One region of the Clostridium sp. HCS.1 genome, then DNA from elsewhere that is predicted to be linked to it. Evidence: a T-box and tRNA genes for the amino acid it is inferred to sense, from the RefSeq annotation. Region 1 holds a T-box; the other regions hold tRNA genes.
The links. The T-box of region 1 lies ahead of asnS (asparagine--tRNA ligase). A T-box ahead of a tRNA ligase gene usually reads a tRNA of that ligase, here a tRNA-Asn.

Region 1 (3,220 bases):
CTTTATTAGAGATACTTCTATCAATTCTTTCTCACTACCTTGGAATGTTGAAGAAGTTAGGGCTTCAAATAAATATTATTTATCACAACTACCTACAAAGCTAAACTATGATATTAATGGAGTAAAAGTTATCTTTACTCATGGTAGCCCAGATAAAATAAGTGAATACTTATTTGAAGATGGAGAAAACACTAAAAAAGTAATGGATGAAATAACTGAAGATGTACTGATATGTGCTCATACTCATATTCCTTCTTATAAAAAGTTCGGTAATAAGGTATTTATAAATGTAGGAAGCGTTGGAAAACCTAAAATCGGACGTCCAAATGCTACTTATGCTTTAATAGAAATAAAAGAAGATAAAACTATTGATGTTAAGTTTAGAGAATTAGAATATGACTATAAAAAAATCGTTAAAGATGCTCAAATGCTACACTTTCCTGCTCAACTTGTAGCTTCTTATGAAAATGGAAATGAATAAAGGCAAAAAATTGCTACGATAATAGCACGTAGCAATTTTTATTAATATTTTTAAGTATATTTATTCTAGGAGTTCAATACTCCTACTACTTTTAATTTTGATAAAATACTCTTATCTCCATTATGACATTTTTTAAAAGTTTCACTATAATCAGCTCCAGCTCTTACTCCAAAATGCTTTCCATCTTTCAATTGTGGTACATCACCAATATCATATATAGTTCCATCTACAGAAATATATGCCGGCATCCCATTTTCTCCATTATATAAAGCTAATTCTTCCCTAGTTAATTGAATCAATACATTATCCCTTTTTTTATTATGAAAACTTACCTCTTCTAAGTATGAATTGACTTGATTACAGATTTTATCCATAACCTGAACTATATTTTCTTTGTATTCCTTTGGATATGTCACTAGCATACTTTTCAGCTTATTTATCTCAATAAATTTTTCTTCTAAGAAATTTTTATTGCTCATTTAATTCCTCCTGATTTATTTCCTAAAATTATATTATGATTAAACGTTGCAAATGTTAGTAAATTGATGTAAAATCTTTATAAACTATATATTGTATTATTACTATGACGAGAAGAGTAGCTATATGGAAGTAGTTTTAGCGAGTAAGGAATGGTGTAAGCCTTATACGAAGCCTTTAGTGAAGAACATCTCTGAGTTTCTAACCGAACAAGTGATAATTTATTTCATTAATATGTAATCACTTAAGTAGACTTAGACGGATTCAAACCGTTATACTTTGAATGACATTATTTAGTGTTAGAAGAGTGGCTATTTATAATAGCAACTTGGGTGGTACCGCGAAATTATCCTTTCGTCCCTTGTATTTGGGATGGAAGGTTTTTTATTTATAAAAAATTAACTAGGAGGAAAAGAAATGAGTAAAGTTGTTTATGTAAAATCACTTTATAGAAACCAAGAAGAATATTTATCTAAAGAAATTAAAATTTCTGGTTGGATAAGAACATTAAGAGCATCTAATGCCTTTGGGTTTATAGAAGTAAATGATGGTACTTTCTTTAAAAATATTCAAGTTGTTTTTGATAACAAAATTGAAAACTTTAAAGAAGTTTCAAAATTACCTATTAGTTCATCAATAACTGTTGTAGGTACTTTAGTTGCTACTCCTGAAGCTAAGCAACCTTTTGAAATTCAAGCAAAGGAAGTTATAGTTGAAGGAATGTCTAATAATGATTACCCACTTCAAAAGAAAAGACATACTTTTGAATATTTAAGAACTATAGCTCACTTAAGACCAAGAAGTAATGCATTTTCAGCTGTATTTAGAGTACGTTCTGTAGCAGCTTATGCTATTCATAAGTTCTTCCAAGAAAGAGGATTTGTTTACACTCATACTCCATTAATAACTGGAAGTGACTGTGAAGGTGCAGGTGAAATGTTTAGAGTTACAACTCTAGATCTTAACAATGTACCAAAAACTGAAGAAGGAGCAATAGACTTCAAACAAGACTTCTTCGGTAAAGAAAGTAACCTAACAGTATCAGGACAATTAAATGCTGAATGTTATGCTTTAGCATTTAGAAATGTTTATACTTTCGGACCTACTTTCAGAGCTGAAAACTCAAACACAGCAAGACACGCAGCAGAGTTCTGGATGATAGAGCCTGAAATAGCTTTTGCTGATTTACAAGATGATATGGAATTAGCTGAAGATATGCTTAAGTATGTACTTGAATATGTTTTAGCTGAATGTCCAGAGGAAATGGCATTCTTTAATCAATTTATTGATAAAGGAATATTAGATAGATTAAACCATGTAGTTTCATCTGACTTTGGAAAGGTCACTTATACTGAAGCAGTTGAAATATTAAAGAAAGCTGATAAGAAGTTTGAATACCCAGTTGAATGGGGAATAGATTTACAAACAGAACATGAAAGATATCTTACAGAAGAACACTTTAAGAGACCAGTTTTCGTAACTGATTATCCAAAAGACATTAAAGCCTTCTATATGAGATTAAATGATGATGGAAAAACTGTTGCTGCAACTGACCTTTTAGTTCCTGGAATCGGAGAACTTATAGGTGGTAGCCAAAGAGAAGAAAGAATCGATGTCTTAACTAAGAGAATGGCTGAAATGGGTCTTAATGAAGAAGACTACTGGTGGTATCTAGAGCTTAGAAAATACGGAGAAACTAAGCACGCTGGATTTGGATTAGGCTTTGAAAGACTTATCATGTACATCACAGGTATGGCAAATATCAGAGACGTAATCCCATTCCCAAGAACTACAGGACAATCTGAATTCTAATAAAAAATCAAGGAAAGCTTTGTAAACATAAAGCTTTCCTTTTTAATTTTATTATGATATTTTAACATATTCTAGGTAACATATTCCCTTCTAAAGGTGGTAGTATTCTTTTACCACCAAAATAATTTTCTATATAAATAGTATTTTCCTGTTCTTTAACGAATTCCCCTATAATTTGAGCCTCCTTGCCTTCATGTATTGATTTAATTAAACTTAGAACCTTTTCAACCTGATTTTTTTCTACAACTAATACCATTCTTCCTTCACAAGCCATATATAGTGGGTCAAAGCCTAAAAGTTCATTTATAGCACTAATCTCATTATTAATAGGAATATCACTCTCATTTAAATGTATTCCAAGGCCACAAATATCAACAAACTCATGTAATGCAGTTGCTAGGCCTCCTCTAGTTGGATCTCTCATTATCTTTATTGAGTCATAATTATCCT
Region 2 (3,220 bases), 1.5 Mb from region 1:
AGGGTGTTAGCACCATTCTTTCATATTTTCTTATTTGAATTATTGCTTACTATCTCCAGTACTGGCTATTTATATAAAATAAGAAGAATCCATGATTGGATTCTTCTTAATATCTCTAAAATTCTGCTATTTACTTCCCCATTTAGCCTTTATATATTTCTCTATTTCATCCTTATCTTCAAACTTATTTTCTTTTTTTATTCTATTTTTCAAATATCCTAAATAACACTTGTTAACTAAAGATGTATTCTTCTTTAAACCTTCCTTTGCTGTTATAATCATTTCCATAAAATCATCTCCTTACATTCATGTTCTTTGTAAATACCTATAATTAATATCCTTATCAAAATATTGTTTCCTTTTTATCCATATAAATCCATCACCTTTACTTATTATTGCAACATCTATTGGTCCTCCAACAGTTTGACTCATTTCATCCATATTCATTTTTCTTCTGAATGAAGTAAGGTTTACCAAAGTTTCTGCCATAAGAGACAATTCTTCCTTTGGTGAACTAGCTACTGTATTTATCATAGGACCCCAGTGTTTATTATAAGAAAACTTTCCAAATTCTTTATCAATATCATTTAAAATACTTTTTCTGCAGCTTTCATCGATATCTAACTTACATATAGATTCATTATTCATTATTACTTTATTTATTTTATCCATAAAACTATAATCCATTCCATTCATGAATGTTTTTATTACATCATCCTGTGCAAATGGTATAATCGCCGCCATATTTCTATCATCAATTTCTTCCTCAACAATTTTACCAGTTTTTAAGTTACCAAAATAACATCCCGATATCTCTGCTGCTATTATTTGGGGATATATTTCTTTATCTCCGTATCCTGCTACTACAAATCCTGTGGAGGCCGGGTTATATATTTTCTTTGTTATTAATCCATAACATGTATTAATTATTATTTCTTTCACTGATTCTTCAAGTTTAAATTCTATAATCAAATCTAACTTTTCTAATAAGTCTTCATTAATTTCATCAATGATTCTTTCCTTAATACTCATGAATTCATCATCGTCAGGAAAACCTTCTATAAACTCCCTAAATTCTGAAATTGCTTTTTCAATCCTAGAATTTATCATTATTTCATATTCATTGCTATTATTAAAATTAATATCATCATTCTCTTCTATTTCTTTGATAAAATCATCAATTGTATTTTTTATTAGTGTATCCATATCTTCTAAATAGTCACACATAACATAAAGCAAATATTCTTTTTCATTAATGTTATATTCTATTACAAATTCTTTTAAAAAATTCATAAAGTCATTCCAATATTCTCTTAAAGTATCAAATTTTTTTATTCCAATTCTTTTTCTATACTCTTTTACAATAATCTCGACTGGACATCCCATAAAAAACGAATTGTTGTAAATCATAATACCTACCGGATTACCTTTTGTTAACTCAAACAATTTATTCGCAGAATTATAATATCCAATTCCATTTCCAATTGTTACTGCACTATCTGAAGCTAATGCAATCCCATGTTTATTTAATATTCCAACCTCTACAGTCATAAAGTCCCCCTATAATATGTATTTATAATGTGTATTTATAATATATATACGACACATCTTTGTAAAAACCTTCTATATTTATAAATTAATTTAAAAGCACTTAACCATTTTAGCTAAGTGCTTTTCAATAAAAGGGTATTGAGTATTTATGAGAGAGATTTTAGTATGTTGGGGAACTCCATTGGCTTCACACTCAGCACCTATCCATTAAGTTTATCCACTAATCTCGAAGGTAATTAACTTAACCCTTGCCTGCATAAACAAGCCACAAAAGGATATTACTCCTTCATTATCTATTCGGCTATGTGCCTAAAGGTAAGGCCTTATCGCCTGTCAATAGATTATTTACTTTACTCGTTTTATACCTTAACCTACGATAGTATAAAAGTCATAGTTAGCTTGGAGGAGATAGTAAGAATTGAACTTACATATATAGGTTAACAGCCTATTGTTCTACCATTGAACTATATCTTCACATTACACCTAGCTTTTACACTAGGTGCTATAAATATAGGAGGTCAAACCATATAGAAAACCCTGTCCTAGTTTTCCATACTATTATTATAAAGTATCTTACTATTAAAAAATTCTCATGTTTTTCTCAAAACCTTCTCATTATTTTATAATATTCATAAAGTTAGCTACATTTTCTAATATCTCTTCTCTTATTCTATATACTGTTGCTACTGCCATATTCATTTTTTGAGATATTGCTATAACTCTTGCTTTATCACTATACTTTAATTCTAAGAATCTTTTACTTTCTTCATTAAGCATATTTACATTAAATTCCATATTACTTATATAGTTTTCTAATTCTCTTTTCTTAGCTTTAGTCTTTAGTATTTGCTTTATTATCTTAACTCTTTCTCTTTCTAACCTATCTATTTCATTTATTATTTCTTGCTCTGCATAGCTTGTACCAGTAGATGATGTTTGTACCCTTTCAGATATTCCTGCTCCATTTTGGTAAGGATCTATTCTAATGTTAGTATGCCTTATATCATACTCTATAACATCTTTATGATATTCTAGCCTTGCTATCTTTTCATTCAGTCCAAATAGATATTTCTTATTTTCATAATATCTATATAACTTTCCTTCTGTCTTTCTAAATAGTTCTTTATCCACATTATTCCCCCTTAAGTATATTTTTATTTGTTTTTGTTCTATTAGCATTATTTTATAATAGTCTTACTTTTTATGAATAAAGTTTTTACTTTTCGAACATACTAATTAATATAAACTGAATACTGGAGGTGGAATGTAATGAGTAAGGCACCACAATATTCTATAACAGACATTTTATACTCTGTTATAGTAATATTAGCTTTAATATTAATTATTAAACTTATATAGCCCTCATATACCTAGGTAGTTAATTACTTCTTGGGTATAGAGAAAACTTAGATTAATAATTAACTAAATAACTCATTAACATCCACTCTTTAAAGGAGCTAGTAATAGCTCCCTTTTTATTTAAATTATTCTTTTTTATCCCCTTTAGTAGCTTTATATACAAATAACCATCACAACAATAATCCTATTAACCATATAAAAACTAATCTCATAAGTTACTTCCTTATCCCTCTAATCTATATTTTTGAAAATACCTTTTTAAATTCTCTACAGAAATTTTCTAATTCTTCTATATTACTAAATGCTATCT
Region 3 (3,220 bases), 570 kb from region 1:
AAGGCCATTTAGGCTGAAGTATCTGATTCCCTGCTTCCAAGAAAAGCATCTAGAAAGAGAAATAGTGCCCGTACCGCAAACCGACACAGGTAGATGAGGAGAGAATCCTAAGGCCATCGGAAGAATTGCAGTTAAGGAACTAGGCAAATTGACCCCGTAAGTTAGCGAGAAGGGGTGCCTGCGAGAGCAGGCCGCAGAGAATAGGCCCAAGCAACTGTTTAGCAAAAACACAGGTCTCTGCTAAAGCGTAAGCTGATGTATAGGGGCTGACGCCTGCCCGGTGCTGGAAGGTTAAGGGGAACACTTAGCGCAAGCGAAGGTGTGAACTTAAGCCCCAGTAAACGGCGGCCGTAACTATAACGGTCCTAAGGTAGCGAAATTCCTTGTCAGGTAAGTTCTGACCCGCACGAATGGCGTAATGACTTGGGCACTGTCTCAACTGCAAATCCGGCGAAGTTGTAGTGCGAGTGAAGATGCTCGCTACCCGCGATTGGACGGAAAGACCCCGTAGAGCTTTACTGTAGCTTAGCATTGAGTTCCGATATTGTCTGTACAGGATAGGTGGGAGACTGAGAAACTAGGGCGTCAGCCTTGGTGGAGTCAACCTTGGGATACCACCCTGATAGTATTGGGATTCTAACTGGACGCCATGAATCTGGTGACAGGACATTGTTAGGTGGGCAGTTTGACTGGGGCGGTCGCCTCCTAAAATGTAACGGAGGCGCCCAAAGGTTCCCTCAGAACGGTCGGAAATCGTTCGTAGAGTGCAAAGGCAGAAGGGAGCCTGACTGCGACACCCACAAGTGGAGCAGGGACGAAAGTCGGGCTTAGTGATCCGGTGGTACCTCGTGGGAGGGCCATCGCTCAACGGATAAAAGCTACCTCGGGGATAACAGGCTGATCTCCCCCAAGAGTCCACATCGACGGGGAGGTTTGGCACCTCGATGTCGGCTCGTCGCATCCTGGGGCTGTAGTAGGTCCCAAGGGTTGGGCTGTTCGCCCATTAAAGCGGCACGCGAGCTGGGTTCAGAACGTCGTGAGACAGTTCGGTCCCTATCCGTCGCGGGCGTAGGAAATTTGAGAGGAGCTGTCCTTAGTACGAGAGGACCGGGATGGACTGACCTCTGGTGCACCAGTTGTTCCGCCAGGAGCATGGCTGGGTAGCTAAGTCGGGAAGGGATAAACGCTGAAAGCATCTAAGCGTGAAGCCCCCCTCAAGATGAGATTTCCCATAGCATAAGCTAGTAAGACCCCTTGAAGAACACAAGGTTGATAGGTCAGAGGTGTAAGTGTGGTAACATATTTAGCTGACTGATACTAATAGGTCGAGGGCTTGACCAATAAATATTCAAGAATGAAACTCAACAAGTTGAGTAAATTCGAGAAGCAAAATCAAAGATTTTGGCTCTCATTCATGTGCAATTTTCAGAGAACACTCTGAAAATAAAATATTCCGTGGTAGCTCAATGGTGGAGCACTCGGCTGTTAACCGATAGGTTGGAGGTTCGAATCCTCTCCACGGAGCCATTTTATATTTTAAAGAGTTTTATAAGAGTAGATTTTAAGTCTATTGTTATAAAACTCTTTTATTTTTTACATACAGAATAGTTTTTTATAATTCTAAATAAAATAGAGAGATAAATATCATATGGATCTACTTCGAGTAAAGGGATAGAGGAAAAAATATGATATTTATCTCCTTTTATGTAATCATTTTGTAACTATTAGTTAACTTATTGTAAAGATTAACAAAAATTATTCTTATATAATTGAATTTGGGACAAGCATTTAGGAGAAATGGGGAAGAAAAATGAACAAAAGTAGGTTAATAAGAATAAGAAGAATGAAAAAGATAAGAAGTATAAGAAGAAGAATATTATTTACAATAATGTTAATAGTAAGTATAGTAATTATATTTCAAGTTTTTGATAAAATTGATAAATTAAATGTAAATTCTTATAAAAGGGTAGAAGCTCTAGCTGGTAACAATGGAAATAGTGCTGAAAAAGTAGAAGAAGAAAAATCAGATAAAGAAGAAAAGATAAATATCTTGGATAACTCAGGATATAGTAGTTTAGAAGAGGATATTAATGCTGATGATGTTTCAGAGATTCTCCCTAAAACAATGTATAAATGGGATTTTTATAGAGAAGATGGTAGAAAAACAGCCTATTTGACTTTTGATGACGGCCCATCTGAACATTCCACGGAAAGAATATTAGATATATTAAAAGAAAACAATATAAAAGCTACATTTTTCCAGCTAGGTTCCTCTATAGAAAGGAATCATAAGGCAAAATATATTTTAAAAAGAATTGTAGATGAAGGACATGCTATAGGTAGCCATGGCTATAGTCATGACTACTCTAAGCTTTACCCTAATGGAATTGTTGATGTAGAAGCAGTAATTAAGGATTTCAAAATGAATGATGATATATTAAAAGATATGTTAGGCAAAGATTTTTCTACAAGGCTTGTAAGATTACCGGGAGGGCACTCTAGTTGGAATGGAACAGGAGCTTTAGATGCAGTATTAAAAGAAAAAGGAATATGGCAAGTAGATTGGAATGCTTTAAATGGAGATGCTGAAGGTGAAGATTTCCCAAAGGAAGTACTATTAAATAAATTAAAAGAAACTGTAGGAGAGCAAGATGTTGTTATTATACTTATGCATGATACAGATTATAAGAAGGGTACAGTAGAATATTTACAAAGTGCAATAGATTATTTAAAATCTGAAGGTTTCGAATTTAGGACACTAAAGTAACTATAGTGCTATAGTAAAAAAATGTTTATTAATTAAAATGTTTTCAACATAGCTACCTATTTTTATAATTAGGGTATAATTTAATTATGTAGTTAAAAATAGATTAGAGGTGAGTAAATGAATAAAATTCTATTAGTTGAAGATGAAGAAAGCATAAGAGGTTTTCTAAAAATAAATTTACAAAGAAGTAATTTTAATGTTATTGAAGCTGAAACTGGAGAACGAGGCATAGAATTAGCAAAAAAAGAAAATCCTAAAATAGCAATTTTAGATGTTATGTTACCTGGAATTGATGGATTTATGGTATGTAATGAATTACGTAACAATTTCCCAGGAATGGGTATTATCATGCTTACAGCTAAGGGCCAAGATATGGACAAAATTATGGGATTAGAATATGGAGCAGATGATTATATAGTTAAGCCTTTTAATCCATTAGAGGTAGTATTAAGA

Region 2: it has a tRNA-Asn gene. The T-box ahead of asnS (asparagine--tRNA ligase) is inferred to sense a tRNA for this amino acid. The anticodon was not compared.
Region 3: it has a tRNA-Asn gene. The T-box ahead of asnS (asparagine--tRNA ligase) is inferred to sense a tRNA for this amino acid. The anticodon was not compared.

Annotation. Positions count from the first base shown of each region.
Region 1 covers NZ_CP170704.1:202,426-205,645, reverse strand. The annotation lists gene ACFYH6_RS00960 (metallophosphoesterase family protein) at 1-481, shown strand, start outside; gene ACFYH6_RS00955 (cytochrome b5) at 547-960, opposite strand; T-box leader at 1,056-1,323, shown strand; gene asnS (asparagine--tRNA ligase) at 1,376-2,770, shown strand; gene hypE (hydrogenase expression/formation protein HypE) at 2,832-3,220, opposite strand, start outside.
Region 2 covers NZ_CP170704.1:2,460,985-2,464,204, forward strand. The annotation lists gene ACFYH6_RS11775 (hypothetical protein) at 127-288, opposite strand; gene ACFYH6_RS11780 (hypothetical protein) at 307-1,551, opposite strand; tRNA gene ACFYH6_RS11785 (tRNA-Asn) at 1,952-2,025, opposite strand; gene ACFYH6_RS11790 (transcriptional regulator) at 2,167-2,682, opposite strand; gene ACFYH6_RS11795 (hypothetical protein) at 3,147-3,220, opposite strand, start outside.
Region 3 covers NZ_CP170704.1:3,413,865-3,417,084, reverse strand. The annotation lists rRNA gene ACFYH6_RS16350 (23S ribosomal RNA) at 1-1,341, shown strand, start outside; tRNA gene ACFYH6_RS16345 (tRNA-Asn) at 1,453-1,527, shown strand; gene ACFYH6_RS16340 (polysaccharide deacetylase family protein) at 1,811-2,767, shown strand; gene ACFYH6_RS16335 (response regulator transcription factor) at 2,885-3,220, shown strand, end outside.